Regions from separate parts of the Nocardiopsis sp. SBT366 genome, predicted to be linked through region 1. Evidence: riboswitches for the same ligand, from Rfam matches in the RefSeq annotation. Region 1 holds a riboswitch; each other region holds the start of a gene.
What was found. A riboswitch is a leader RNA that binds a small molecule or an ion and turns the genes downstream of it on or off. The one in region 1 is predicted to bind thiamine pyrophosphate.

Region 1 (9,799 bases):
GGCCGGACCGGTGGGGTCGTGGTGACCGCTCTGGGCGCCACCGGCAGGCGTTCCCTCAGCGCCTACCTGGCGCAGTCCGTCCTGTGCGCGCCGATCCTGGCCGCGTGGGGTCTGGGCCTGGCCGCGTACCTCACCTCGTGGACGATGTTCCTGTACGCGGTCGCGGTGTGGCTGGTCACGGTGGCGGGCGCCTACGCCATGGAGCGCGCCGGACGACGCGGACCGGCCGAGGTGCTGCTGCGCAAGCTGTCCTACCGGCGTTCGACGAGGGCGGTCGCGGAGCCCTCCGGACCGCCCCGGGCGGACGAGCACCAAGAGCGCACCAGCGCCTGACCGGGGGGCGCAAAAAGGGGCGCGCCGGTCAGCGACCGGTGGACACTCGTACCCCAGGATGGGTTTCCATGGGCGACGATCACATGACAAACCACACCATAGGGGTGACCGGGGCCACCGGTGCGCTGGGCGGGCGTGTGGCCGCCCGGATCGCACGGCTCGGACTGGCTCAGCGCCTCATCGTGCGCGACATCAACCGGGCTCCGGAGTACCCGGAGAGCAGCGCGGCGATGGCGGTCTACGAGGACACAGCCGCCTTCGAGAAGGCCTGTCGTGGCGTGGACACGCTCTTCCTGGTCTCGGCGACGGAGTCCGAGGACCGGGTGGAGGCCCATCTGAGCGCCGTGGACGGGGCGGTCCGCGCCGGTGTGTCACGGATCGTCTATCTGTCGTTCCTGGGCGCGGGCCCGGCGTCCACGTTCACGTTCGCCCGCACGCACTTCTACACGGAGGCCCACATCCGGTCGACGGGTGTGTCCCACACGTTCCTGAGACCCAGCCTGTACCTGGACCTGCTGCCCCGTTGGGTGGACGAGAAGGGCGTGGTGCGCGGCCCGGCCGGGGAGGGCCGGGTCGCGTGGGTCTCGCGCGACGACGTGGCCGACGTCGCCGCGGCCGTGCTGACCGATCCGGTGGTGGCGGCGGCCTCGGAGGACAGGACACACGACGTGACCGGGCCGGAGTCGCTGTCGGTGGGCGCCACCGTGGAGAAGCTGGGCCGGTTGACCGGGCGGAGCGTCCGGTACGTGCCCGAGACCTGGGAGGAGGCCCTGGAATCGCGTCGTCCGAGCGGGGCCGCCGAGTGGGCGATCGAGGGCTGGGCCTCCTCGTACGCCGCCATCGCCGCCGGGGAGCTGGATGTGGTCTCGCCCGTCGTTCCCGACCTGACCGGGCACCCGGCGCAGTCCATCGAGGGGTTCCTGCGCCGCCATCCGAGCGCCCTCTCCCACGTCGGGGGCTGACCGCCCCCTCCCCCGCCACCGCCGTGCCCCGGGCGCGGCGGTTCCCCTTGTCCGGGACGGCGGCCCTTGACCTCAACATTCGTTGAGGAACCAGTCTTGGCTCCGGGGGACACTCCCCCGCCGAAGGAGAGTGGTGGAGATGCGCGCGGTGCGAGTGGACGAGTTCGGTGGCCCGGAGGTCCTGGTGACGCGGGAGCTGCCCGACCCCGAACCCGGCCCCGGCGAGGTGCTGGTCGAGGTCGGGGCGGCCAACGTGATCTACCTCGACACCCTGATCCGCAGCGGCGCCGCACAGGGCCACTTCCCCCAGGCCCCGCCCTACGTGCCCGGGGGTAGCGTGGTCGGCCGGGTCACCTCGGTCGGCCCCGGCACCGACCCGGCCTGGACGGGCACGCGGGTCCTCACCCGCACGGACGACGGCGGATACGCCGACCGCGTCACCGTCCCGGCCGAGGGGCTGCTCCGGGTCCCCGAGGAGCTGCGCCCCCTCGACGCCCTGGCCCTGATGGTCGACGGGGCGACCGCGATGATGCTGGAGCGGGCCGCCCGCTTCGGTCCGGATGCCTGGGTCCTGGTCCTGGCCGCCACCGGCGGGGCAGGCAGCCTGGTCGTGCAACTCGCCCGTCTCGCGGGGGCCCGGGTGATCGGCGCCGCCCGGGGCGCGGAGAAGCTGGCGCTGGCCCGGTCCCTCGGAGCGGAGGAGGCCGTGGACTACTCGCAGCCGGGCTGGCTGGACCGGGTGCGCGGGATCACCGGCGGCGCCGGGGCCGCCGTGGTGATCGACGGGGCCGGCGGTGAGCTGGGATCGGCCTCCTTCGGGGCGGTGGCCGACGGCGGCCGGTTCCTCAGCTACGGCACGGCCGGAGGCTCGTTCGCCGAGGTGGACACGACCGAGGCCGAGCGGCGCGGGATCACCGCCCTGGGTCTGAACGAGATGCAGGCGCGGCCGGGAACGGACCGAGGCGACCTCACCAGGCTCGCACTGGAGGAGGCGCGGGCCGGACACCTGCGACCGCACGTGGGGCTGATCCTGCCGCTGGAGCGGGCCGCCGAGGCACACGCCGCTCTTGAGGGCCGCCGTGTGCCGGGAAAGGTGCTCCTGGTCCCCTGAGTCGTGCTGACCGGATCATTCCTCCCGCCCGCCGCCCGCCGCCAACCTCGACGGACGCCTGCGGCGCGGTGTCCTCGCGTCACCACCGGGATGTGCCTGTGCGCCGATGAAGCTCGGACAGCCACCCGGTCGGGTCCCACCGTGCGACACCGCGGAGCCCGCGTGGCAGCGCACAGCAGGGGAGACGGACGCTCACATCGATGGCGGCCGCGCCGCCACCGGCGGTGCGTCCAAGAGGGGACACACAGGGCCCTTCTTCTGGATCGATCCGCCCCGACGTCGCTCACCACCGTCCCCACCAACTCCTACGGCGCTGGCGGCCAGGCCGCCGTCGGCGAAGGCACCCGAGAACCACGCCCTGGCCCCGTGCGGTCGCCGGCTCGAGGACGATCCCTGGGAGGGGCAGGGCATGGAGCGGCCCCGGTCCCGTGCGGGGTCCCGGGGCCGTCGGTGTTCGTTCAGGCGAGTCGCGCGGTGAGCTTGGCCTTGAGGGCGCTGGCTGCCGCTCGCGGGTCCTGCGCCTCGGTGACGGCGCGCACCACGACCACGCGGGTGGCCCCGGCGTCCAGCACCCGGTCCACGTTCTCCAGGTCGATGCCGCCGATCGCGAACCAGGGCCGGTCGGTGCCCAGCGCGGCCGCGCGTTCCACCAGTTCGAGCCCGGCCGCCGGGCGTCCCGGCTTGGTCGGGGTCGCCCAGGTCGGGCCCACGCAGAAGTAGTCGCTCCCGGGTTCCTCCGCCGATCGCGCGGCGGCCTCGGGGTCGTTGTTGGAGCGGCCGATCAGGGGGTCGGCGCCGATGACGTCGCGGGCCAGGGGTACCGGCAAGTCGCGCTGGCCCAGGTGCAGTACGTCGGCGCGCACCGCGCGGGCGATGTCGGCGCGGTCGTTGACCGCGAGCAGGGCGCCGTGGCGTTCGCACGCCTCCCTCAGGACTTCCAGGGCGGCCAGTTCCCCGCGCGCCTCCAGCCCCTTGTCCCGGAGTTGGATGATGTCCACACCGCCGGACAGGGCGGCGTCCGCGAACTCCGCGAGATCACCGCTCCCGGCCCGGGCGTCGGTGCACAGGTACAGAAGGGATGCGTCCAGGCGCTCGCGCAGGCTGGTTCCGTGGCTCGTCCTCACGCGCCCCACCATAACCAACGGCCCGGGGACGTCACCGAGGTGGTGCGTCCCCGGGCCGTGGACGGCTCAGAAGGCCATGCCCTGCGCCCGGCGGCGGACCTCGGTGCCCCGGTTCTCGCGCATGGCCTGGATCGGCGTGCCCGGCAGGGTGTCGTCCGGGGTGAACAGCCAACGCAGGGCCTCCCCGGTGGAGAATCCGGCGTCGGTCAGCAGCACGATGGTGCCCGGCAGGCCCTTGACCAGGTCCTGGCCGTCCAGGAAGGCGGCGGGAATGGAGAGCTCACCACCGCGCACCACGCCCATCAGGCGGTTCTCGCGGATGAGGGTCTTGATGCGGTTGGGGCTCACGCCCAGCGGGGCGGCCGCCTCACGCAGGGTCAGCCATTCGCCGACGAGTTCGTCGAGTTCACGATCGCTTTGTGTCACCTCACCAATCTGCCACACCCGACCGGGCCCCGGAGACCATCGCGCCGCCCTGGGGGCTCCCTGCCTGGGAGATCCCCGCCACGGCCGGTCCGGACGGGTTGTCCTAGGATGGGTGGACAGACATGTCCCGCGGGAGCCGGGTGGACCCGGCTGAGAGGGAGGCTCGCGGCCTCCGACCGCACGAACCTGATCCGGGTCATACCGGCGAAGGGAGTGGAACACGGCGCCGTGCGCACCAACGACGTTCCCCCGCAGAAGACGATTCATCCCACCACTACCGTGGTCGTGGTCGGCGGCGGTGTCGTCGGCCGGGTCACCGCCTGGCGGGCCGCCCAGCGCGGCCTCGCCGTCACCCTCGTCGAACCCGACCCCGTCACCGAACCCTCCGCCGCCCGCGCCTCCTCGACCGTCGCCGCGGGCATGCTCACCCCCGCCACCGAGGCGGTCTTCGGTGAGGAGGAGCTGATGGAGATGGGGGTGCGCTCCGCGCGCCTGTACGACGACTTCGTCGCCGAACTGGAGGAGGCCAGCGGGGTCGACGTCGGCCACCGCCGCACCGGCACCCTCCTGGTCGCCTTCGACAGCGACGACCTGGCCGTCCTCACCGACCTGCACGCCCTCCAGGAACGCCTGGGCATCCCCACTCAACGGCTGACCAGCCGCGAGTGCCGCCGCCTCGAACCCACCCTCGCGCCCGGCGTGCGCGGCGGGGTACTGGCCCCCGAGGACCACTCCGTGAACCCGCGCGCCCTGCTTCTGGCCCTGGCCCGGGCCGGGGAGCGCGCGGGCGTGCGCGAGGTCTCCGGGTACGCGGAGGAGGTCGCCACCCCCGGCCCCGACGGGGCGCGACTGGGCGTGCGCCTGGCCGACGGCTCCGCGCTGCCCGCCGAACAGGTGGTGCTCGCCGCCGGGTGCTGGGGCGACCGGGTGCGGGTGCCCGAACCCGTGGTGCCGCCGCTGCGCCCGGTCAAGGGGCAACTGTTGCGCGCCCGGGTCCCCGCGGGGGAACCACCGCTGGTCACCCGCACCGTGCGCGGCCTGGTGCGCGGGTTCCCCGTCTACCTGGTGCCCCGCGCGGACGGCGAGGTGATCGTCGGCGCCACCCAGGAGGAACTGGGCCACGACACATCCCTGACGGTGGGCGGGCTCTGGCAGGTCCTGCGGGACGCGCGCGAACTCGTCCCGGGGGTGAGCGAGCTGGAGGTCGTCGAGACCTGTGTGGGGCTGCGGCCGGGCTCACCCGACAACGAACCCCTCCTGGGCCCGACACGGGTCCCCGGACTACACCTGGCCGCCGGGCACTTCCGGCACGGGGTCCTGCTGGCCCCGGTGACCGGGGAGGTCATGGCCGAGGCCCTCACCACCGGCGCGCTGCCCCCGTACGCGCGCCGGTTCGCAGCCAGCAGATGGACGCGTGAGCAGACGTGGGAGTAGCAGTGGAACTGATCATCAACGGACAGGCCCGGGACAGCGCGGCGACCACCGTGGACGGGGTCGTGCGCGCGCTCACCGACGCCGGGGACGGCGCCGTCCCCGGGGGGATCGCGGTCGCGGTCAACGACGAGGTGGTGCGCCGCACCGCCTGGACGGACACCGCGCTCCGCGCGGGCGACCGCGTGGACGTCCTCACCGCCGTACAGGGAGGCTGAACCATGACACAGACGCACGAGTCCGTGACCGTCGCGGAAAGCGCCCCGGAGGACCCGCTCGTCATCGCGGGGGTCTCCTTCGGCTCCCGCCTCATCACCGGTACCGGCGGGGCGCCCTCCCTGGAGGTCCTGGAGGAGGCGCTCCTGGCGTCGGGGACCGAACTCACCACCGTGGCGATGCGCCGGATCAGCCCGGGCACCCAGGGGTCGGTGTGGGACGTCCTGGACCGCAACGGCATCCGCCCGCTGCCCAACACCGCCGGGTGCTTCACCGCCGTGGACGCCGTGCGCACGGCGAAGCTCGGCCGCGAGGCGCTGGGCACCGACTGGGTGAAGCTGGAGGTGGTCGCCGACGAGCACACCCTCCTGCCCGACCCGGTGGAACTGCTGGACGCCGCGGAGGCGCTGGTCGACGACGGCTTCACCGTGCTGCCCTACACCAACGACGACCCGGTGCTGGCGCGTCGCCTGGAGCAGCTGGGCTGCGCGGCCGTGATGCCGCTGGCCGCGCCGATCGGTTCCGGTCTGGGCATCCGCAACCCGCACAACCTGGAGCTGATCGTCGAGCAGGCCGACGTCCCGGTGATCGTCGACGCGGGCATCGGCACGGCCAGCGACGCCGCCCTGGCGATGGAGCTGGGCTGTGACGCCGTGTTGTTGGCCACGGCCGTGACACGCGCCCAGGAGCCGGTCCGGATGGCCACGGCGATGCGCGACGCCGTGCGCGCCGGACGCGGCGCCCGGCTGGCCGGACGCATCCCGGTCCGGCGCCACGCCAGGGCGTCCAGCCCCGACGTGGTCTGAGCGTCCCCAGAGGACACCGCCACGGTGGGGGCCGGGGGCCGGGGCCGCCGCCTGCGCGGACACACCACCCTGGACATGGGGTCACGACACTCGAACACACCGTGAAAACCGGGTTTGGTGCCGTCCCCTACCGTGGGAGGGGTGTGCGTGCCGCGCGGCGGCACCGCACCCACATACCGCCCAGGCGCGAACGCCCCGAACCGACTCCGGTCGGCTCCACGACGGTGGACACGAGGGCCGCCGCGACCGTGAACCGCGGGGCAAACCTGACACCGGCTTCCGCTATCGTGTCGGATCGACACCAGGTGTCGGGTACGCGCCACCGGCAGCGAACGCCCGCGCTCCCCGCAGCAAGGACACAATCCCGCCGTGGACATGACGACTTCCGACCCGCTTGTAGGCGCGACGCTGGACCGTCGCTACTTCGTCGAGTCAAGGATCGCCGGTGGCGGCATGGCGACGGTCTACGTCGCCCACGACCTGAGGCTGGACCGACGGCTGGCACTCAAGGTCATGCACCCCTCCCTGGCCCAGGACCCGACCTTCGTCCAGCGCTTCATCAACGAGGCCCACTCGGTCGCCAAGCTCTCGCATCCCAACGTCGTGCAGGTCTTCGACCAGGGTGAGGACCAGGGACACGTCTTCCTGGCCATGGAGTACGTCCCGGGCCAGACCCTGCGCGACCTCCTCAAGGAGCACGGTCGGCTGGGCCCGCAGCAGGCCCTGAACTTCATGGCCTCGGTGCTGGCCGCGCTCGGCGCCGCCCACCAGGCCGGCATGGTGCACCGCGACGTCAAGCCCGAGAACGTCCTCATCAGCAAGGACGGCCGGGTCAAGGTGGCCGACTTCGGTCTGGCCCGCGCGGTGGAGCAGTCCAACCAGGGGTTGACCCGTACCGGCACGCTCATGGGCACCGCCGCCTACCTGGCGCCCGAGCAGATCGAGAAGGGCACCGCCGACGCGCGCAGCGACGTCTACGCCGCCGGGATCATGCTCTACGAACTGCTCACCGGCGGCCAGCCGCACACCGGTGAGACGCCGATCGCGATCGCCTACCAGCACGTGACCGAGGACGTCCCGCGTCCCTCGCACTTCCTGCCGAACCTGCCGCCCGAGGTCGACGGCCTGGTCACCAAGGCCACCGAGCGCGACCCCCGGTACCGTCCGAGCAACGCGGGCCAGTACCTGGCCAAGGTCCTGGAGGTCCTGCGCACCCTGCCGGACACCGGCTCGGCTCCGGCCGCGCCGTTGGCCCCCGTGGCCCCGCAGGCCAACTCGGCCGCCACCATGACCGCGCCCCAGCTGATCGCGGGCGGCGCAGGTCCGGGTACCGAGAACGCCACCATGGTCGTGGACATGAACGGCGCCGACCTGGGCCGGGACGACTACGACGACGACGGTTACGACGACTACCCCGTGAGGGGCGGGTCGTGGTTCTCGCGCAACCGCCTCCTGGTGGTCGGGGCGCTCGTGACGGCCCTGGTCGTGGGTGTGGCGGGCTGGTGGTTCCTGCTCGGCCGCTACGAGTCCGTCCCCGACGTGATCGGGCTGTCCCCCGAGGCCGCCAGCGAGCAGATCCGCGGGGCCGGTCTGGTGGTCGATCTGTCCGACGACACGGTGTACAGCGACGACGCCGCCGCCGGTGAGGTCGGCGACACCGATCCGGAGGTGGACGACCGCCTCTCCCCGGGTGACACGGTGACGGTGTTCCTGTCCAAGGGCCCGCAGAACGTGTCCATGCCCGACCTCGTTGGCGACGACGTCGCCAACGCGCTCAAGGCCATGGAGGACCTCGGCTTCGACGACGAGAGCGTCGTCCAGGAGGAGCAGGACTCCCCGGACAACGCCCCCGGCGAGGTGCTGGCCACCAGCCCCGAGGCCGGGGCGGAGGCGGACCGGGAGGGGACGGTGACCATCACCGTCAGCAGCGGTATCCCCGTTCCGAGCCTGGCCGGGGAGAAGCGCGAGGACGCCGAGAAGACCCTCAGCGACCTCGGCCTGACTGCCGAGATCGTGGAGGAGGAGAGCGAGAACATCGACGAGGGCCTGGTGATCAGCCAGTCCCCCGACACCGGCACCAACGTCGGCCCCGGGGCCAGCGTGACGCTGACCGTCTCCAGCGGCCCGCCCGAGGTCGACATCCCGGACGTGGTCGGCGACTCCGTCCGCGACGCCCGCAAGGAGCTGGAGGAGGCCGGGTTCGAGGTCGAGGTCGAACGGATCTTCGGCGGCCGCGTGGTGGCGCACCAGTCGCACACCGGCAGCGCGCCGGAGGGCACCAAGATCAAGCTCACCGCCACTCCCGGCGGGATCGACCTGGGCGACCTCGACGAGGACGACGACGACTGACCGGACTCCGCGCCACCGCGCGCCGCCCGGATGACCGCCGCCCCTTCCCTGTCCGGGAGGGGGCGGCGGTCAGGGCGTGTTCGGTGGGTGCTGCCCGTCGCGAGCGGTGCGTCCAGTGGTGCTGGCGCAAGGCCGAAGAAGGAGTCAGCCCGGGTTTGGCTGTCGACTGATGAGAACGCAGTGCAAGTGCCGCTGGGGCGACGTGTAGCAGGGCGTGTGCCCGCCGAACACGCCCTAGTAGTGTCGGCCGCATGAGCGGTGACGAGATCCGGGTGATGGTCGTGGACGACCACCCCATGTGGCGTGACGCGGTGGCGCGGGACCTGGCCGAGGCCGGGCTCCAGGTGGTGGGGACGGCGGGCGACGGCGCCAAGGCCCTGCGGATCGCCCCGGCGGTCCGGCCCACCCTGGCCGTGGTGGACCTGCACCTGCCCGACACCAACGGGGTGGAGCTGACCGCGGCGCTGGTGGCGCTGCCCGAGCCGCCGCGGGTGCTGGTGCTCTCGGCCAGCGGCGAGAGTGACGACGTGCTGGCGGCGGTCAAGGCCGGTGCCACCGGCTACCTCGTGAAGTCGGCCGGGCGGGAGGAGCTCCTCGACGCCGTCCGCCGGGTGCACACCGGCGAGGCCGTGTACACGCCGGGACTGGCCGGACTGGTACTCGGCGAGTACCGGCGGTTGTCGGCCGAGGACTACCGCTCCGACGACGGCCGGGAGCGGGCACCCGAGCTGACACCCCGGGAGACCGAGGTGCTGAGACTGGTGGCCAAGGGACTGGCCTACAAGCAGATCGCCCGCCGTCTCACCATCTCCCACCGCACGGTCCAGAACCATGTCCAGAACACCCTGACCAAGCTCCACCTGCACAACCGGGTGGAGCTGGTGCGCTACGCCATCGACCGGGGCCTGGACGAATGACTCCGTGAAGACTCCCTCCAACGGCGGCCGTAACGCGGGGTTTCGGATGGTGTTCTCCAGGCGGGGTTGGCCTGGGCTACCCCCGCCCACTATGGTCTAGACCATAGGGCGCCCAGCGCCCGGA
Region 2 (9,799 bases), 100 kb from region 1:
CGTCCGGGGCACGTACCGTCCACGGACCCTGAGCGGGTCCGACCGGTCCTACACGGCCGAGGTGACGGCCTTGGCGGCGGAGGGGGCGACCTGGGTGGGCGCGGCCTCACCCAGGAAGCTGGGGCGGTGCAGCTGCGCGGTGGTCACCAGGTGCTCGGCCAGCTCCTCGGCGTCCAGACGCTTCTCGATCTGGCGTAGGTCGGGGATCTTGGCGGCCGTCTCCACCTGGCGCGGAGTCAGCATCGTGCAGCAGTCCTCGTCGGGCAGCTCCGAGATGGCCAGCGTGCCGATCCGGCGGGCCTGGTCCATGATCTCGGTCTTGTCCATGCCGATGAGCGGCCGCAGGATCGGCAGGTCCACCGCGTCGTCCAGGGCGGTCAGGTTGGTCATCGTCTGGCTGGAGACCTGGCCCAGAGCGTCACCCGTGATCAGGCACTCCGCCTTGAGGTCGTCGGCCAGCGCCTCGGCGGTCTTGAGCATCAGCCGCCGCTGGGCCACGATCTGGAGCCGCTCGATGCCGGAGCTCTTCAGCTGCTGCTGGGCCTTGCCGAACGGCACCACGAACAGGCGCGAACCCACCTGGTAGCGGTCCAGCTGGCGGACCAGGCTGTAGGCCTTGTAGATGGACTCGGGCCCGGTGAAGGGCATCCCGGAGAAGTGCAGGAAGTCCACCTTGAGCCCGCGCCGGATCATCCGGTGGGCCGCGACGGGGGAGTCGATGCCGCCGGACATCAGTACGAGGCCGCGCCCGCTCATCCCGGCGGGCAGCCCGCCCTGGCCGGGGATGCCGTCGGTGAAGACGAACGCCTCGTCCTTGTCGACCTCGACGTACAGGGTGTTGTCGGGCCGCTTGAGGTTCACCTTGTAGCCGTGCGCCTCGATGATCCTGGATCCGAGGTACCCGGCCAGGTCGCCGGAGTTCATCTCGAAGCGCTTGTCGCGGCGACGGGCGCGCACCGCGAAGGTGCCCTCGCGGCCCGCCATGGAGCGCACGCCGATGTCGACGATAGCGTCCAGGTCCTTGGCCACGCGGCGCACCAGGTGCACCCAGACCACGCCCATGACGTTGGCCATGCGGTCGGCGATCTCCGCGATCTCCAGGTCGGAGGCGCCGGGCTTGCGCACGATGATCACGCCCGCGCCGCGCTGGGAGAGGCGGATGTCGCCCAGGTCGCGCACGGAGGAGCGGATGTTGTTGTGCAGGCGGCGCTCGAACAGCTTGCGGTTGGAGCCCTTGAGAACGATCTCGCCGAGCTTCATGAGCACGCAGAGCTCGCCGAGCCCGGCGTCGGCTCCGACCTCGGTTACGGGGAGCGGCGCGGACTCAAGCGACGCGGACATGGTGCTACCTCCGGAGGGTGATACCTGGGGTGGGCGATGGAACGATGCCTTCCAGTATCGAACAATCCCCGGACCGCTCGGTCCATTCCCCGTGTACACGGCATCCGGGTGAGACCCCGGACACGGCCGGGCCCCTCCCTGACGTGGGAGGGGCCCGGCACACGCTATGGTCACGCCCTAGCCGAAGAAGACCTCGGCCTCTTCGTAGCGCTCCGCGGGCACGGTCTTGAGGGTGTCGGTGGCCTCGGCCAGGTCCACCCGCACGATGTCGGTGCCCTGGAGGCCGACCATCTTGCCGAAGGACTTGTCGTGCACCGCCTCGATGGCGTTCACGCCCAGGCGGGTGGCGAGCACCCGGTCGAAGGCGGTGGGGGTGCCGCCGCGCTGGACGTGGCCCAGCACGACCGAACGGGCCTCCTTGCCGGTGCGCCGCTCGATCTCCTCGGCGAGCGTCTGGCCGATCCCGCCCAGGCGCACGTGGCCGAAGGCGTCCGTCTCGCCGGTGGCCAGCTCCAGCTGACCCTCCTTGGCGTGGGCGCCCTCGGCGACCACGATGATGGGCGCGTACTGGGTCTCGAAACGGCTCTCGACGTGCTTGACGACCACGTCCATGTCGAAGGGGCGCTCGGGGATGAGGATGACGTTGGCACCCGCGGCCATGCCCGAGTGCAGGGCGATCCATCCGGCGTGGCGGCCCATGACCTCCACGACCAGGGCGCGGTGGTGCGACTCCGCCGTGGTGTGCAGGCGGTCGATCGCCTCCATGGCGATGTTGACCGCGGTGTCGAACCCGAACGTGTAGTCCGTGGCGTTGAGGTCGTTGTCGATGGTCTTGGGCACGCCCACCACGTTGACGCCGCGGTCGTGCAGCTGGCGGGCCACACCCAGGGTGTCCTCGCCGCCGATGGCCACCAGCGCGTCAACGCCCAGACCGGCCATGTTGTCCTTGACCCGCTCGACACCGCCCTCGATCTTCATGAGGTTGGTGCGGGAGGAACCCAGGATCGTGCCGCCCCGGGGAAGGATGCCGCGCACGGCGGAGACGTCCAGGGGCATGGTGTCGCCCTCCAGGGGGCCGCGCCAGCCGTCCCGGAAGCCGACGAACTCGTATCCGTAGTCCTTGATGCCCTTACGGACCACGGCGCGGATGACCGCGTTCAGACCAGGGCAGTCTCCACCGCCGGTCAGCACCCCGACTCGCATACGACTTCTCCTCGACGTTGGTGGGTGTTCCGGGCGCTGGGCGCCCTATGGTCTAGACCATAGTGGGCGGGGGTAGCCCAGGCCAACCCCGCCTGGAGAACACCATCCGAAACCCCGCGTTACGGCCGCCGTTGGAGGGAGTCTTCACGGAGTCATTCGTCCAGGCCCCGGTCGATGGCGTAGCGCACCAGCTCCACCCGGTTGTGCAGGTGGAGCTTGGTCAGGGTGTTCTGGACATGGTTCTGGACCGTGCGGTGGGAGATGGTGAGACGGCGGGCGATCTGCTTGTAGGCCAGTCCCTTGGCCACCAGTCTCAGCACCTCGGTCTCCCGGGGTGTCAGCTCGGGTGCCCGCTCCCGGCCGTCGTCGGAGCGGTAGTCCTCGGCCGACAACCGCCGGTACTCGCCGAGTACCAGTCCGGCCAGTCCCGGCGTGTACACGGCCTCGCCGGTGTGCACCCGGCGGACGGCGTCGAGGAGCTCCTCCCGCCCGGCCGACTTCACGAGGTAGCCGGTGGCACCGGCCTTGACCGCCGCCAGCACGTCGTCACTCTCGCCGCTGGCCGAGAGCACCAGCACCCGCGGCGGCTCGGGCAGCGCCACCAGCGCCGCGGTCAGCTCCACCCCGTTGGTGTCGGGCAGGTGCAGGTCCACCACGGCCAGGGTGGGCCGGACCGCCGGGGCGATCCGCAGGGCCTTGGCGCCGTCGCCCGCCGTCCCCACCACCTGGAGCCCGGCCTCGGCCAGGTCCCGCGCCACCGCGTCACGCCACATGGGGTGGTCGTCCACGACCATCACCCGGATCTCGTCACCGCTCATGCGGCCGACACTACTAGGGCGTGTTCGGCGGGCACACGCCCTGCTACACGTCGCCCCAGCGGCACTTGCACTGCGTTCTCATCAGTCGACAGCCAAACCCGGGCTGACTCCTTCTTCGGCCTTGCGCCAGCACCACTGGACGCACCGCTCGCGACGGGCAGCACCCACCGAACACGCCCTGACCGCCGCCCCCTCCCGGACAGGGAAGGGGCGGCGGTCATCCGGGCGGCGCGCGGTGGCGCGGAGTCCGGTCAGTCGTCGTCGTCCTCGTCGAGGTCGCCCAGGTCGATCCCGCCGGGAGTGGCGGTGAGCTTGATCTTGGTGCCCTCCGGCGCGCTGCCGGTGTGCGACTGGTGCGCCACCACGCGGCCGCCGAAGATCCGTTCGACCTCGACCTCGAACCCGGCCTCCTCCAGCTCCTTGCGGGCGTCGCGGACGGAGTCGCCGACCACGTCCGGGATGTCGACCTCGGGCGGGCCGCTGGAGACGGTCAGCGTCACGCTGGCCCCGGGGCCGACGTTGGTGCCGGTGTCGGGGGACTGGCTGATCACCAGGCCCTCGTCGATGTTCTCGCTCTCCTCCTCCACGATCTCGGCAGTCAGGCCGAGGTCGCTGAGGGTCTTCTCGGCGTCCTCGCGCTTCTCCCCGGCCAGGCTCGGAACGGGGATACCGCTGCTGACGGTGATGGTCACCGTCCCCTCCCGGTCCGCCTCCGCCCCGGCCTCGGGGCTGGTGGCCAGCACCTCGCCGGGGGCGTTGTCCGGGGAGTCCTGCTCCTCCTGGACGACGCTCTCGTCGTCGAAGCCGAGGTCCTCCATGGCCTTGAGCGCGTTGGCGACGTCGTCGCCAACGAGGTCGGGCATGGACACGTTCTGCGGGCCCTTGGACAGGAACACCGTCACCGTGTCACCCGGGGAGAGGCGGTCGTCCACCTCCGGATCGGTGTCGCCGACCTCACCGGCGGCGGCGTCGTCGCTGTACACCGTGTCGTCGGACAGATCGACCACCAGACCGGCCCCGCGGATCTGCTCGCTGGCGGCCTCGGGGGACAGCCCGATCACGTCGGGGACGGACTCGTAGCGGCCGAGCAGGAACCACCAGCCCGCCACACCCACGACCAGGGCCGTCACGAGCGCCCCGACCACCAGGAGGCGGTTGCGCGAGAACCACGACCCGCCCCTCACGGGGTAGTCGTCGTAACCGTCGTCGTCGTAGTCGTCCCGGCCCAGGTCGGCGCCGTTCATGTCCACGACCATGGTGGCGTTCTCGGTACCCGGACCTGCGCCGCCCGCGATCAGCTGGGGCGCGGTCATGGTGGCGGCCGAGTTGGCCTGCGGGGCCACGGGGGCCAACGGCGCGGCCGGAGCCGAGCCGGTGTCCGGCAGGGTGCGCAGGACCTCCAGGACCTTGGCCAGGTACTGGCCCGCGTTGCTCGGACGGTACCGGGGGTCGCGCTCGGTGGCCTTGGTGACCAGGCCGTCGACCTCGGGCGGCAGGTTCGGCAGGAAGTGCGAGGGACGCGGGACGTCCTCGGTCACGTGCTGGTAGGCGATCGCGATCGGCGTCTCACCGGTGTGCGGCTGGCCGCCGGTGAGCAGTTCGTAGAGCATGATCCCGGCGGCGTAGACGTCGCTGCGCGCGTCGGCGGTGCCCTTCTCGATCTGCTCGGGCGCCAGGTAGGCGGCGGTGCCCATGAGCGTGCCGGTACGGGTCAACCCCTGGTTGGACTGCTCCACCGCGCGGGCCAGACCGAAGTCGGCCACCTTGACCCGGCCGTCCTTGCTGATGAGGACGTTCTCGGGCTTGACGTCGCGGTGCACCATGCCGGCCTGGTGGGCGGCGCCGAGCGCGGCCAGCACCGAGGCCATGAAGTTCAGGGCCTGCTGCGGGCCCAGCCGACCGTGCTCCTTGAGGAGGTCGCGCAGGGTCTGGCCCGGGACGTACTCCATGGCCAGGAAGACGTGTCCCTGGTCCTCACCCTGGTCGAAGACCTGCACGACGTTGGGATGCGAGAGCTTGGCGACCGAGTGGGCCTCGTTGATGAAGCGCTGGACGAAGGTCGGGTCCTGGGCCAGGGAGGGGTGCATGACCTTGAGTGCCAGCCGTCGGTCCAGCCTCAGGTCGTGGGCGACGTAGACCGTCGCCATGCCGCCACCGGCGATCCTTGACTCGACGAAGTAGCGACGGTCCAGCGTCGCGCCTACAAGCGGGTCGGAAGTCGTCATGTCCACGGCGGGATTGTGTCCTTGCTGCGGGGAGCGCGGGCGTTCGCTGCCGGTGGCGCGTACCCGACACCTGGTGTCGATCCGACACGATAGCGGAAGCCGGTGTCAGGTTTGCCCCGCGGTTCACGGTCGCGGCGGCCCTCGTGTCCACCGTCGTGGAGCCGACCGGAGTCGGTTCGGGGCGTTCGCGCCTGGGCGGTATGTGGGTGCGGTGCCGCCGCGCGGCACGCACACCCCTCCCACGGTAGGGGACGGCACCAAACCCGGTTTTCACGGTGTGTTCGAGTGTCGTGACCCCATGTCCAGGGTGGTGTGTCCGCGCAGGCGGCGGCCCCGGCCCCCGGCCCCCACCGTGGCGGTGTCCTCTGGGGACGCTCAGACCACGTCGGGGCTGGACGCCCTGGCGTGGCGCCGGACCGGGATGCGTCCGGCCAGCCGGGCGCCGCGTCCGGCGCGCACGGCGTCGCGCATCGCCGTGGCCATCCGGACCGGCTCCTGGGCGCGTGTCACGGCCGTGGCCAACAACACGGCGTCACAGCCCAGCTCCATCGCCAGGGCGGCGTCGCTGGCCGTGCCGATGCCCGCGTCGACGATCACCGGGACGTCGGCCTGCTCGACGATCAGCTCCAGGTTGTGCGGGTTGCGGATGCCCAGACCGGAACCGATCGGCGCGGCCAGCGGCAGCACGGCCGCGCAGCCCAGCTGCTCCAGGCGACGCGCCAGCACCGGGTCGTCGTTGGTGTAGGGCAGCACGGTGAAGCCGTCGTCGACCAGCGCCTCCGCGGCGTCCAGCAGTTCCACCGGGTCGGGCAGGAGGGTGTGCTCGTCGGCGACCACCTCCAGCTTCACCCAGTCGGTGCCCAGCGCCTCGCGGCCGAGCTTCGCCGTGCGCACGGCGTCCACGGCGGTGAAGCACCCGGCGGTGTTGGGCAGCGGGCGGATGCCGTTGCGGTCCAGGACGTCCCACACCGACCCCTGGGTGCCCGGGCTGATCCGGCGCATCGCCACGGTGGTGAGTTCGGTCCCCGACGCCAGGAGCGCCTCCTCCAGGACCTCCAGGGAGGGCGCCCCGCCGGTACCGGTGATGAGGCGGGAGCCGAAGGAGACCCCCGCGATGACGAGCGGGTCCTCCGGGGCGCTTTCCGCGACGGTCACGGACTCGTGCGTCTGTGTCATGGTTCAGCCTCCCTGTACGGCGGTGAGGACGTCCACGCGGTCGCCCGCGCGGAGCGCGGTGTCCGTCCAGGCGGTGCGGCGCACCACCTCGTCGTTGACCGCGACCGCGATCCCCCCGGGGACGGCGCCGTCCCCGGCGTCGGTGAGCGCGCGCACGACCCCGTCCACGGTGGTCGCCGCGCTGTCCCGGGCCTGTCCGTTGATGATCAGTTCCACTGCTACTCCCACGTCTGCTCACGCGTCCATCTGCTGGCTGCGAACCGGCGCGCGTACGGGGGCAGCGCGCCGGTGGTGAGGGCCTCGGCCATGACCTCCCCGGTCACCGGGGCCAGCAGGACCCCGTGCCGGAAGTGCCCGGCGGCCAGGTGTAGTCCGGGGACCCGTGTCGGGCCCAGGAGGGGTTCGTTGTCGGGTGAGCCCGGCCGCAGCCCCACACAGGTCTCGACGACCTCCAGCTCGCTCACCCCCGGGACGAGTTCGCGCGCGTCCCGCAGGACCTGCCAGAGCCCGCCCACCGTCAGGGATGTGTCGTGGCCCAGTTCCTCCTGGGTGGCGCCGACGATCACCTCGCCGTCCGCGCGGGGCACCAGGTAGACGGGGAACCCGCGCACCAGGCCGCGCACGGTGCGGGTGACCAGCGGTGGTTCCCCCGCGGGGACCCGGGCGCGCAACAGTTGCCCCTTGACCGGGCGCAGCGGCGGCACCACGGGTTCGGGCACCCGCACCCGGTCGCCCCAGCACCCGGCGGCGAGCACCACCTGTTCGGCGGGCAGCGCGGAGCCGTCGGCCAGGCGCACGCCCAGTCGCGCCCCGTCGGGGCCGGGGGTGGCGACCTCCTCCGCGTACCCGGAGACCTCGCGCACGCCCGCGCGCTCCCCGGCCCGGGCCAGGGCCAGAAGCAGGGCGCGCGGGTTCACGGAGTGGTCCTCGGGGGCCAGTACCCCGCCGCGCACGCCGGGCGCGAGGGTGGGTTCGAGGCGGCGGCACTCGCGGCTGGTCAGCCGTTGAGTGGGGATGCCCAGGCGTTCCTGGAGGGCGTGCAGGTCGGTGAGGACGGCCAGGTCGTCGCTGTCGAAGGCGACCAGGAGGGTGCCGGTGCGGCGGTGGCCGACGTCGACCCCGCTGGCCTCCTCCAGTTCGGCGACGAAGTCGTCGTACAGGCGCGCGGAGCGCACCCCCATCTCCATCAGCTCCTCCTCACCGAAGACCGCCTCGGTGGCGGGGGTGAGCATGCCCGCGGCGACGGTCGAGGAGGCGCGGGCGGCGGAGGGTTCGGTGACGGGGTCGGGTTCGACGAGGGTGACGGCGAGGCCGCGCTGGGCGGCCCGCCAGGCGGTGACCCGGCCGACGACACCGCCGCCGACCACGACCACGGTAGTGGTGGGATGAATCGTCTTCTGCGGGGGAACGTCGTTGGTGCGCACGGCGCCGTGTTCCACTCCCTTCGCCGGTATGACCCGGATCAGGTTCGTGCGGTCGGAGGCCGCGAGCCTCCCTCTCAGCCGGGTCCACCCGGCTCCCGCGGGACATGTCTGTCCACCCATCCTAGGACAACCCGTCCGGACCGGCCGTGGCGGGGATCTCCCAGGCAGGGAGCCCCCAGGGCGGCGCGATGGTCTCCGGGGCCCGGTCGGGTGTGGCAGATTGGTGAGGTGACACAAAGCGATCGTGAACTCGACGAACTCGTCGGCGAATGGCTGACCCTGCGTGAGGCGGCCGCCCCGCTGGGCGTGAGCCCCAACCGCATCAAGACCCTCATCCGCGAGAACCGCCTGATGGGCGTGGTGCGCGGTGGTGAGCTCTCCATTCCCGCCGCCTTCCTGGACGGCCAGGACCTGGTCAAGGGCCTGCCGGGCACCATCGTGCTGCTGACCGACGCCGGATTCTCCACCGGGGAGGCCCTGCGTTGGCTGTTCACCCCGGACGACACCCTGCCGGGCACGCCGATCCAGGCCATGCGCGAGAACCGGGGCACCGAGGTCCGCCGCCGGGCGCAGGGCATGGCCTTCTGAGCCGTCCACGGCCCGGGGACGCACCACCTCGGTGACGTCCCCGGGCCGTTGGTTATGGTGGGGCGCGTGAGGACGAGCCACGGAACCAGCCTGCGCGAGCGCCTGGACGCATCCCTTCTGTACCTGTGCACCGACGCCCGGGCCGGGAGCGGTGATCTCGCGGAGTTCGCGGACGCCGCCCTGTCCGGCGGTGTGGACATCATCCAACTCCGGGACAAGGGGCTGGAGGCGCGCGGGGAACTGGCCGCCCTGGAAGTCCTGAGGGAGGCGTGCGAACGCCACGGCGCCCTGCTCGCGGTCAACGACCGCGCCGACATCGCCCGCGCGGTGCGCGCCGACGTACTGCACCTGGGCCAGCGCGACTTGCCGGTACCCCTGGCCCGCGACGTCATCGGCGCCGACCCCCTGATCGGCCGCTCCAACAACGACCCCGAGGCCGCCGCGCGATCGGCGGAGGAACCCGGGAGCGACTACTTCTGCGTGGGCCCGACCTGGGCGACCCCGACCAAGCCGGGACGCCCGGCGGCCGGGCTCGAACTGGTGGAACGCGCGGCCGCGCTGGGCACCGACCGGCCCTGGTTCGCGATCGGCGGCATCGACCTGGAGAACGTGGACCGGGTGCTGGACGCCGGGGCCACCCGCGTGGTCGTGGTGCGCGCCGTCACCGAGGCGCAGGACCCGCGAGCGGCAGCCAGCGCCCTCAAGGCCAAGCTCACCGCGCGACTCGCCTGAACGAACACCGACGGCCCCGGGACCCCGCACGGGACCGGGGCCGCTCCATGCCCTGCCCCTCCCAGGGATCGTCCTCGAGCCGGCGACCGCACGGGGCCAGGGCGTGGTTCTCGGGTGCCTTCGCCGACGGCGGCCTGGCCGCCAGCGCCGTAGGAGTTGGTGGGGACGGTGGTGAGCGACGTCGGGGCGGATCGATCCAGAAGAAGGGCCCTGTGTGTCCCCTCTTGGACGCACCGCCGGTGGCGGCGCGGCCGCCATCGATGTGAGCGTCCGTCTCCCCTGCTGTGCGCTG
Region 3 (9,799 bases), on a different contig from region 1:
GCCGGTACCGCCGACGCCGTCGTCGCCGCCGCGTCACCCTGGTCACCGTGTCCGTCCTGGTCCTGACCCTGGTGACGGTCCTGGCCGTGCCCACCAGCCGCGACGCCCTCATGCGCCTGTGGTGCGACACCACGAGCGGCGTGTGCCCCGGCGAACCCCTGCCTCCCATCACCGAGGACGAGGAGGAGGACTGGCGGGTCCGGTTGGAACCGGACGAGGCCGCGCTCTGGGGCAACTACGTCTCCCTGGGCGACTCCTACTCCTCCGGCGACGGTGCCGGAGAGTACGAGGAGGGCACGGCCGAACCCGGCGAGTGCTGGCGCTCCGAGCACGCCTACCCCAGGGTCATCGAGGAGGAGTTCTCCTTCGACGGCGCGCTGGGCTTCTACGCGTGCAGCAGCCACAAGGGCTCCGACATGCTCAGCCAGGTCGGCACCCCCGAGTCGCAGCTCGAACGCGTCACCGAACACACCTCGCTGGTCACGGTCGGGATCGGCGGCAACGACCTCGGTTTCATCCCCGTCCTGCGCACCTGCATCATGCGGATGCCGTTGTTGGAGCGGACCGCCTGCACGGACCAGGAGGACGAGGTCATCGAGCGGATGGACGCGTTCGAGGAGACCCTCACCGAGGTGCTCGGCCAGATCCGCGACCGCGCCCCGGACGCCCGCGTGCTGGTCCTGGGATATCCCCGACTCTTCCCGGAGCAGCCGCCGGGCATGTACTACACGCTCTCGCAGAGCGACCAGCTGTGGCTGAACTCGGTGGCCCAGCGGTTCAACGACCGGATCAGGGACACCGCCTACCAGGTGGACGGCGACGTGTACGGGTCGCGACAGGTGGGCAGCGTCGAGTTCGTCAACGTCTTCACCGCGTTGAAGGGGCACGAGGTCAGCGAGGACGACGCCTGGCTCAACGGGATCGTCCTCGGCCAGCTGGGTGAGGGCCTGCGCGTGGACCGGGCGAGCTTCCACCCCACGGCCCAGGGCCAGCGCTCCATCGCCGAACGCGTGCGGCTCCAGATCGAGGAGGGGCCCGAACGCGTGCTGTACGCCTCCCGGGAGACCCTGGACAGGGTCGACGCCGACGTCCTGCACACCGAACTCGGCGGCCCCCTGGACCCGGTCAACGTCGTCCCCGACACCGACGAGGCCGAGGCGAACGAGGCCGAGGCGAACGACGGCGAGGGGGACGGCAACGGTGCCGCCGAGGCCGGGGCCGGTTCCTGACCCTCGACCGACGCTGGCCGAACGCGGCGGTGCCCCCCCCCGGAGCGTTCCGGGGCGGGGCCCCGCCGTTCCACCCTCACACGGGCGGGGGAACGGCCGCTGCTACCGCCGCTCCGCCCTGAGCTCGGCGAGGACCTCGCCGAACCGGTCCAGCCCCCAGTTGAGGTCGTCCTCGCTGATCACCAGCGGCGGGGACATCCGCACCGTCGAACCGTGGGTGTCCTTCACCAGCACACCGTGTTCGGCGAGCCGCTTGCACAGTTCCTTGCCCGAGGCCAGCGCGGGGTCGACGTCCACGCCCGCCCACAGGCCGATGCTGCGCGCCGACACCACACCCTCGCCGACGAACCCCTTCAGCCTGCGCCGGAGCACCTCGCCCAGCTTCCTGGCGTTCTCCAGGTAGGGACCCTCGGTCAGCATCCGGACGACCGTCTGGCCCACCGCCCCGGCGAGCGGGTTCCCACCGAAGGTGCTCCCGTGCTGCCCGGGCTGGATGACGCCGAGGACGTCCTCGTCCGCGACCATGGCCGACACCGGCAGGACTCCACCGCCGAGCGCCTTGCCGAACAGGTAGGCGTCCGGGACGACACCGGTGTGCTCGCAGGCTCGGATCGTGCCCGTGCGCCCGAGTCCCGACTGGACCTCGTCGGCGATGAACAGCACCCGGTTGGCGTCGCAGATCTCACGGATGCGGGGCAGGTAGTCGGGGGGCGGCACGATCACGCCCGCCTCGCCCTGCACCGGTTCGATGAGCACCGCCACCGTGGTCTCGTCGATGGCGTCCTCGACGGCCCGGGCGTCCCCGTAGGCCACTGAACGGAAGCCCGGCGTGTAGGGGCCGAAACCCGTCTTCGCCTCGGAGTCGGAGGAGAACGAGATGATCGTGGTGGTGCGGCCGTGGAAGTTGGCCCCGGCCACGACGATGGTCGCCTGGTTCTCCGGGACGCCCTTGACCTCGTAGCCCCACTTGCGGGCCACCTTGATGCCGGTCTCCACCGCCTCGGCACCGGTGTTCATCGGCAGGACCTTCTCCTTGCCGACCATGTCGGCGAGGGCGCTCACCCACGGGCCGAACTGGTCGTTGTAGAAGGCCCTGCTGGTCAGCGTCACCCTGTCGAGCTGGGCGTGCGCCGCCGCCAGGAGATCCGGGTTGTGGTGGCCGAAGTTCATGGCCGAGTAGCCGGCCAGACAGTCGAGGTAACGCCTGCCCTCCACGTCGGTCACCCAGGCGCCTCGGCCCTCGGCGATCACGACGGGCAGGGGTGAGTAGTTGTGTGCGGACCTCGTCTGTGCGAGTTCGATGTGGTCCGCGCTGGAGAGTCCCTGTCCGCCGGGGTTTCCGGCGGAGTCCTGCTGTCCCAGATTCTGGGTGGTCATCTAAGCCGCTCCGATCACCATCGACCGATGTCAGACACTAGATACCCACCGTGGGGCCCTGTAGAGCCCCATGGCGGGATCTCCAAGAGTTGAGCAGATGATCCGGTGAGCCCACAAGGGGTGGTGAAGATCACCGGTCGGCGCCCGGGCCCGAAACCCCGGGGCCTCCCGGGCCGACACCCCCACTGAGCGGGAGCGGCCGGGCGGGGTCCGCTCCGGGGGTGACGGGGGACGGTTACGCAGGTGACGCGGTACACAGCCCCGACGGCGATCGGGTGAGGCCCCGACGGGTACGTTCGCTCGTAACCAGCCACAGCCGCCACGAGCGCCCCGCGCCGAGGACGGCCGTTCACGAACGTCAGGGAGGTCATCAGACGTGCCCCAACACGCGTCCCCGGACACCCCCTTCTCCCTTGCCAACCTCATGACGGCGGTGACCGACGCCGTCCCGGACCGGGTCGCGCTGGTCGCCGGACCCCGCCGCCTCACCTACCGCGCCCTGCTCGACCGTTCCACCCGGCTGGCCCGGCACCTGGTCACCACCGGTGTGCGCCCCGGGGAGAACGTCGCGATCCTGTCGTTCAACCGCGCGGAGTGGGTGGAGTCGTTCCTGGGCGTGCTGCGCGCGGGCGCGGTGCCGGTGAACGTCAACTACCGGTACGTGGCGGGCGAGCTCCGGCACGTGCTCTCGGACTCGCACGCGGTGGCGCTGATCGCCGAGGACTCCCTGGCCACGACTGTGGCGGCGGTCCGCTCCGACCTGCCGCGCCTTCGGCACGTGCTCCTGCTGGAGGACGGCGCGGAGCGCGACGCGTCGCTGGACGGCGCGGACTACGAGGAGGCGCTCGCCGCGCACGGCCCCGACTCCGAGCACGGCGCGGTGGAGCTGCCCGAGACCAGTGGTGACGACCACTACCTGCTGTACACCGGGGGCACCACCGGCTACCCCAAGGGCGTCCTGTGGCGCCAGGCGGACGTCTTCCGCGCCGCCGTGGAGCGGCGCGAACCGGGAGCCCCCCGCGCCGGGACCCCTCTGGACGTTGCCGGACGCGCCGCGCGCTGCTTCCCTCTGCGCATGCTCGTGCTGGGTCCGCTCATGCACGCGGCCGGGCAGTGGAACGCGCTGAGCATGCTGCTGTGCGGCAAGAGCGTGGTGCTGTCCACGGACCGCAGTTTCCGCGCGGACCGCGTGCTGGAGCTGGCGCACCGCGAGGGCGTGCACGCCGTTCAGCTGGTGGGCGACGCGATGGCCCGACCTCTGGCAAGGCACCTGCTCACCGAGCCGGACCTGTGTCCCGACCTCACTTCGGTGCGCTCCGGCGGAACCCCGCTCACCCCCTCGGTGCGCGGGCTGTGGCGGGCCTGGCGCGAGGACGTCGCCCTGGCCGACGCCTACGGCGGATCGGAGACGGGTGTGTGCGGTTCGGCCACCGCCCCCGACGAGCACACGAGCGTGGCGGACTCCACCGACCGGCGCAGTTTCACCATGGGTGGGAGCATCGCCGTGCTCGACGGCGCCCTGCGGCCGCTTCCGCCCGGGTCGGTCGAGGTCGGTCGGATCGCCCGGACCGGCCGGATCCCGCTGGGCTACTACAACGATCCGATCGCCACCGCGCGCACGTTCCCCACGGACGGTGAGGGGCGTCGCTGGGCACTGTCGGGTGACTACGGCACGCGGGCAGGCGACGGTTCCATCATGCTGTTGGGCAGGGGCAGCGTGGTGATCAACACCGCCGGGGAGAAGGTCTACCCCGAGGAGGTGGAGGCCGTGCTGAAGGCGCACCCCTCGGTGGAGGACGTGATCGTGGTACCCGCCCCGGACGAGCGACTCGGGCAGAGGGTGACGGCGCTGGTGTCCCTGGCCTCCGGTTCCGCCCCGGACGAGGGTGCGCTGCGGGCGCACTGCCGGGTGCGTCTGGCCGGGTTCAAGGTGCCCCGGACCGTGCACTTCGTGGACCGTGTGCGGCGCACGGCGGTGGGCAAACAGGACTATCGCTGGGCCGCTTCGGTGGCCGGTGAGGACCCGTCCGCGCCCGCCGTTCCGAGCTCGCACCTGTCCGGTTCGCTCCGGAACTGATGCCGTGCTCCGCGGCCCCTTCGTCACGATCTGTTTTCGGACTAAGGACCGTGCGGGCTGATACCTGGCCAAAACCCCGGTTCTCGGGGCGCTCGGACGCCTTCACCCCGTCCGGCGCCGCTAGAATTGGCGCTGCCCGGCCCGGGGCCTGACGGCGCTCCTCCCCCATCGCACGGCCCGGGCGGCAAACATCCGCGCGGCCGGACATCGGACCGGTGGAGGTCGTCCCCGCGACCCGCGCGGTACAAGCACCCCTTTGACCCCGCCGGTCGAGCGCTCACGCGCGACCGGTGGCCCCATCAGGACGGAGGACGGCGCCCCCTCCCGGGAAGCTCCCGGGCCCGCGCCCGACAACATGGCCAAGTCAGTAGGCTCCTACATCTTCAACGCGGTGCGCGGCGGGGCCGTCGGCACCTCCGAGGCTCTGCCCGGCATCAGCGGCGGCACGGTCGCACTGATGGTCGGCCTCTACGACAAGCTGATCGGTGGCGCGGGCCACGTGGTCAGCGGCATCAAGCGCTACGTCACGGACGTGCCCCGGGGGCGTGGCAAGGAGCGGGCCCAGGAGCAGTTCCGCCAGGTGGACTGGAGCGTCCTCGTCCCCGCCCTCATCGGCATGGGCGTCGCACTCATCCTGGCCGCCATCTTCCTCGCCCCGCTGGTGGAGGTCTACGAGCAGTACGCCTACGCGCTGTTCTTCGGCCTGGTCCTGGCCTGCCTGTGGATCCCCTACACCGGTGCGGGCAAGAAGTGGAAGGCCTGGCACTACGGGGTCGCCCTCGTCTTCGCCGTGCTCGCCTTCCTGCTCACCGGACTGCCCGGCGCCAACCTGCCCACCCACCCGGTGATCGTCTTCTTCGCCGCGGCCGTGGCGATCTGCGCCCTGGTGCTGCCGGGCCTGTCGGGCTCGTTCATCCTGCTGACCCTGGGCCTGTACGAGCCGACCATGGCCGCCCTGCGCGGGGCCGACCTGCCCTACATCACGGTCTTCGTGCTCGGCATGATCACCGGCCTGGCCCTGTTCGTGAAGGTGCTCCAGTTCCTGCTGGAGAACCACCACCACATCACCCTCGTGGTGCTCACCGGTCTGATGGCCGGTTCGCTGCGTGCGCTGTGGCCGTGGCAGGACGAGAACCGCGACCTGCTTCCGATGACCGACGTCCCCGTGACGATCGCCTTCGCCGTCGGCGGCTTCGTGGTGGTCGTCGGCATGATCATCTGGGAGCAGCGCAAGCACGCCCAGCAGGCGCGGGTGGAGACCCACCACCACAACGTCACCGTCTGACCGCGCGCGGAGGGACGGTCCGCCCCGGCGGACCGTCCACTACAGTCGGAAACACCACAAACCAACAGTGATGCCGGGGCCGCGAGGCCCCGGTGGCGCGGGGTGCCGGAGAGACTCCTCCCGGCTGAGAGCACACCCGTCGAACCTGCCCTAGTTCGTACTAGCGAAGGAACGCCAATGAGCGCGTACAACGTCGTGTCCATCGCCGGAAGCGATCCCAGCGGGGGTGCCGGTGTCCAGGCCGACCTGAAGTCGTTCTCCGCCCACGGGGTCTTCGGGATGACCGTGGTGACGGCGTTGACCGCCCAGTCCACACGCGGGGTCACCGGGGTACACGGTGTCCCCGCGTCCTTCGTCACCGACCAGATGGACACCCTGTTCACCGACGCGACCGTGCACGCGGTCAAGGTGGGGATGCTGTCCACGTCCGAGGTCACCGAGGCCGTCGCGGCCGCCGTGGACCGCTACGAACTGCCGAACGTGGTCGTGGATCCCGTGATGGTGGCCAAGAGCGGTGACCGCCTCCTGGAGAGGTCGGCGATCGAGGCGCTGCGCACCGTCCTGCTGCCGCGCGCCGACCTTCTCACCCCCAACCTTCCCGAGGCCGCCGACCTGCTCGGCGAGACCGAGGCCACCAGCCTGAAGGAGATGCGCGGGCAAGCCGAACGCCTCCTCGAACTCGGTCCGCGCCGCGTCCTGCTCAAGGGCGGCCACCTGCCCGGCGAGGAGAGCGTCGACCTGCTGGTCGACGGGGTCTCGGAGCCGGTGGAGTTCCGGTCCGACCGCGTGGCCACCCGCAACACCCACGGCACCGGCTGCACCCTCTCCTCCTCGATCGCCGCCCTGCTCCCCCAGCGTCCGGACGCGGTGGCCGCCGTGGCCGACGCCAAGGCCTACCTGACCGAGGCCCTACGCCGCGCCGACGAGATCGACGCCGGCGGCGGCCAGGGGCCTGTGCACCACTTCCACGCCTGGTGGTAGCGGACCGGCGCCACGCGAAGGGGGGACCGGCCGTTGCGGCCGGTCCCCCCTTGTCGTCGGCCCGGGGACCCGTCCCCCGGCCGAGCGCGGACTACTTGTTGACGTCGTCCATGATCACGTCCGGGTTCCGCCACTCGGGGTGGCCGAAGAACTTCCGTGTCTCCGCGACCACCACCGGCGAGAGCAGGATCAGACCCACCAGGTTGGGCAGCGCCATCAGACCGTTGGCGATGTCGCTGAACAGCCAGACCGACTCGATGCTGGCGGTCGCGCCGACGTAGACGACCGCGATGAAGACCAGACGGTAGGGCAGGACCAGGAAGCGCTTGCCCTTGGCCAGGTACACCATGCAGCGTTCACCGTAGTACGACCAGCCGAGGATGGTCGTGTACGCGAAGATCGCCACCGCGCAGGCGATGAAGACCACGCCGAAGGAGCCCAGGGCCGGGCTGAGCTGGCCCAGGCCCTGCTCCATCGAACCGGAGGTGAGCAGGACACCCTTGTTGTCCGGGTCGTACCCGGCGCTCTCGGGGGCGTTCCACAGGCCGGAGGTGATGATCATCAGGGCGGTCAGGGTGACCATGATGATCGTGTCGATGAAGGTCTGCGTCATCGACACCATGGCCTGCCGGACCGGCTGGGTGGTCTTGGCCGAGGCGGCGGCGATGGCGCCGGTGCCCAGACCGGACTCGTTGGAGAAGATGCCCCGGGCGACACCGGTGCGGATGACCAGCATAAGCGCGGCACCCGCGAATCCGCCCGCGGCGGAGGTCCCGGTGAACGCGTCGGTGAAGACGAGCTGGAAGGCGGGGAGCAGCTGGTCCCAGTTGATCATCAGGACCAACAGGTTCATGAAGATGAACCCGATGATCATGAACGGCACGATCGCGGAGGCGAACCGGCCGATGCTCTTGATGCCGCCGAGGATGACGATGGCGACGAGGACCATCAGGACGACACCGATGATGCGGGGGTCGATGCCGGTGATGTTGTTGATGGAGCTGGAGACGGCCTCCGCCTGGGTGCCGTTGCCGATGCCGAAGGCGGCGATGGCGCCGAAGACCGCGAAGGCCCCGCCGAGGAAGACGCCGAGGCCGCCGGGCAGACCGTGGCGGAGGTAGTACATCGGGCCGCCGGCCTGCTCGCCCTTCTCGTCCCTGGTCCGGTACTTGACCCCCAGGAGCGCCTCGCTGTACTTGGTGGCCATGCCCACGAGGCCGGTGACCCACATCCAGAACAGGGCGCCCGGGCCGCCGATCCCGATGGCCAGACCGACACCGGCGATGTTGCCGACGCCGACGGTGGCCGCCAGGGCCGTGCTGAGCGCCTGGTAGTGCGAGATGTCGCCCTCGGCCTGGTCGTGGTCCTCCTTCCGCCGGACCAAGGCGAGCCAGAGCGCGTGGCCGAGCTTGGTGAACTGGAGCAGTCTCAACCTGACGGTCAGGAAGACACCGGTCAGGAGCAACAGGGGAATGAGGACGTACGGTCCCCAGATGATCTCCGACAGGACGCCGGCCATCTCTAGGAGGTGGTCCACTGAGGACCTCTCTTTCGGTGATTGCATGGGGTAGGGGGAACCAGCGGTGATGGGGGAACCAGGGCCCTCGGAAACACGTTGGAATCGGTGGGCACTACTCGGTATCGGGAAAGAATGGCACTGACGCGTAACAAACAAATCACGTGAGGTCAGAATGCGCGTTACGACTCATGAACGCACACTCGACCCTCCGACCGCGTCAGTCACAGGGGGCAACCGTTACCCCTGGCCCCCTCCCCCGTCCTCGCCCTCGGCCTCGGCCTGAGCCAGGGCGAGCCGGCTGAGCACGGCGGCCGCGGCGTCGGGGTCCGCCCCCTGCCCCACGGCCACACCGAGCAGGTAGGTCGTGAGCGGGGCCGCCGGTCGGGCCACGGAGTGCGCGGCGTCGCGCGCGAGGTCGAGGATCCGGTCGACGTCGGCCTTCTCAAGGGGATCGGTTCCCGCGAGGTCGAGTTCTGCGCGGACCAGCTCGGCCCATTCCACGAGTGTCACCACACGGCTCCTTGGGGTGTCGGTTCGGTCGGGTTCGGCGATCACGGCCATGGCGGGGTCACCCGTCGGTCAGTCGACCGTGCGGACGGCGTCATCACCTGATCGGCCAACCCGTGTCGGCCCTTCGGGCGGGGTTCTCCCGCCCGGCGGCCCGGGTTCACTCCCCGACCCTAGCGTCGGAGGCAGCCACCACTCGGCGTGACACATCGGCGTTGGGAGCCCCGCATGTCCCCCACACCCCCGCCCACCGTCCCCCGCCCTCCCCTGCGGGTGGCCATCGTGACCGAGTCCTTCCTCCCGCAGGTCAACGGGGTCACCAACTCCGTGTGCCGGATCAGCGAGCACCTGGCCGCCGAGGGCCACCAGGCGCTCGTGCTGGCCCCCGGGCACGGTCCCACGACGTACGCGGGCTTCCCAGTGGTGCGGACGCCCGCGCTGCCCCTGCCCGTGTACCGCGACTTCCCCATGGGCCTGCCCGTCCGGCGGACCATGACCGCGGCGATCAGCGCGTTCGCGCCCGACGTGCTGCACCTGGCCTCGCCCGCGCTCTTCGGGGCGACGGCGGTGGACGTGGCCCGCAGGTGGGCACTACCGACCGTGGCGGCGTTCCAGACCGACCTGCCCGGGTTCGCCGGACGTCACGGCCTGCCCGGTGCCCGGGCGCTGTGGCCCCTGCTCCACCGGGTCCACTCGGCTGTGGACCGCACGCTGGTGCCCTCCTCATCGACCATGGAGGCACTCTCCGGCCGGGGGTTCCCCCGGCTGGACCTGTGGCGGCGGGGCGTGGACACGGTGCGTTTCTCCCCCGACCACCGGTCCGA

Region 2: another riboswitch for thiamine pyrophosphate. It lies ahead of thiO (glycine oxidase ThiO); the one in region 1 lies ahead of thiO (glycine oxidase ThiO).
Region 3: another riboswitch for thiamine pyrophosphate. It lies ahead of thiD (bifunctional hydroxymethylpyrimidine kinase/phosphomethylpyrimidine kinase); the one in region 1 lies ahead of thiO (glycine oxidase ThiO).

The regions. Positions count from the first base shown of each region.
Region 1 is NZ_LAVM01000001.1:119,597-129,395, reverse strand. Features, by position in the region: gene ADX84_RS00605 (DUF418 domain-containing protein) at 1-333, shown strand, start outside; gene ADX84_RS00600 (SDR family oxidoreductase) at 402-1,295, shown strand; gene ADX84_RS00595 (zinc-binding dehydrogenase) at 1,435-2,406, shown strand; gene thiE (thiamine phosphate synthase) at 2,865-3,530, opposite strand; gene ADX84_RS00585 (Rv2175c family DNA-binding protein) at 3,597-3,956, opposite strand; TPP riboswitch at 4,076-4,186, shown strand; gene thiO (glycine oxidase ThiO) at 4,185-5,390, shown strand; gene thiS (sulfur carrier protein ThiS) at 5,393-5,605, shown strand; gene ADX84_RS00570 (thiazole synthase) at 5,609-6,409, shown strand; gene pknB (Stk1 family PASTA domain-containing Ser/Thr kinase) at 6,779-8,758, shown strand; gene ADX84_RS00560 (response regulator transcription factor) at 9,010-9,675, shown strand.
Region 2 is NZ_LAVM01000001.1:15,580-25,378, reverse strand. Features, by position in the region: gene thiI (tRNA uracil 4-sulfurtransferase ThiI) at 49-1,341, opposite strand; gene ADX84_RS00100 (6-phosphofructokinase) at 1,519-2,544, opposite strand; gene ADX84_RS00095 (response regulator transcription factor) at 2,697-3,362, opposite strand; gene pknB (Stk1 family PASTA domain-containing Ser/Thr kinase) at 3,614-5,593, opposite strand; gene ADX84_RS00085 (thiazole synthase) at 5,963-6,763, opposite strand; gene thiS (sulfur carrier protein ThiS) at 6,767-6,979, opposite strand; gene thiO (glycine oxidase ThiO) at 6,982-8,187, opposite strand; TPP riboswitch at 8,186-8,296, opposite strand; gene ADX84_RS00070 (Rv2175c family DNA-binding protein) at 8,416-8,775, shown strand; gene thiE (thiamine phosphate synthase) at 8,842-9,507, shown strand.
Region 3 is NZ_LAVM01000081.1:1,604-11,402, forward strand. Features, by position in the region: gene ADX84_RS20655 (SGNH/GDSL hydrolase family protein) at 1-1,229, shown strand, start outside; gene rocD (ornithine--oxo-acid transaminase) at 1,332-2,606, opposite strand; gene ADX84_RS20665 (acyl-CoA synthetase) at 2,983-4,683, shown strand; gene ADX84_RS20670 (DUF368 domain-containing protein) at 5,039-5,968, shown strand; TPP riboswitch at 6,057-6,157, shown strand; gene thiD (bifunctional hydroxymethylpyrimidine kinase/phosphomethylpyrimidine kinase) at 6,146-6,949, shown strand; gene ADX84_RS20680 (sodium:alanine symporter family protein) at 7,041-8,486, opposite strand; gene ADX84_RS20685 (DUF6457 domain-containing protein) at 8,706-8,978, opposite strand; gene ADX84_RS20690 (glycosyltransferase family 1 protein) at 9,204-9,799, shown strand, end outside.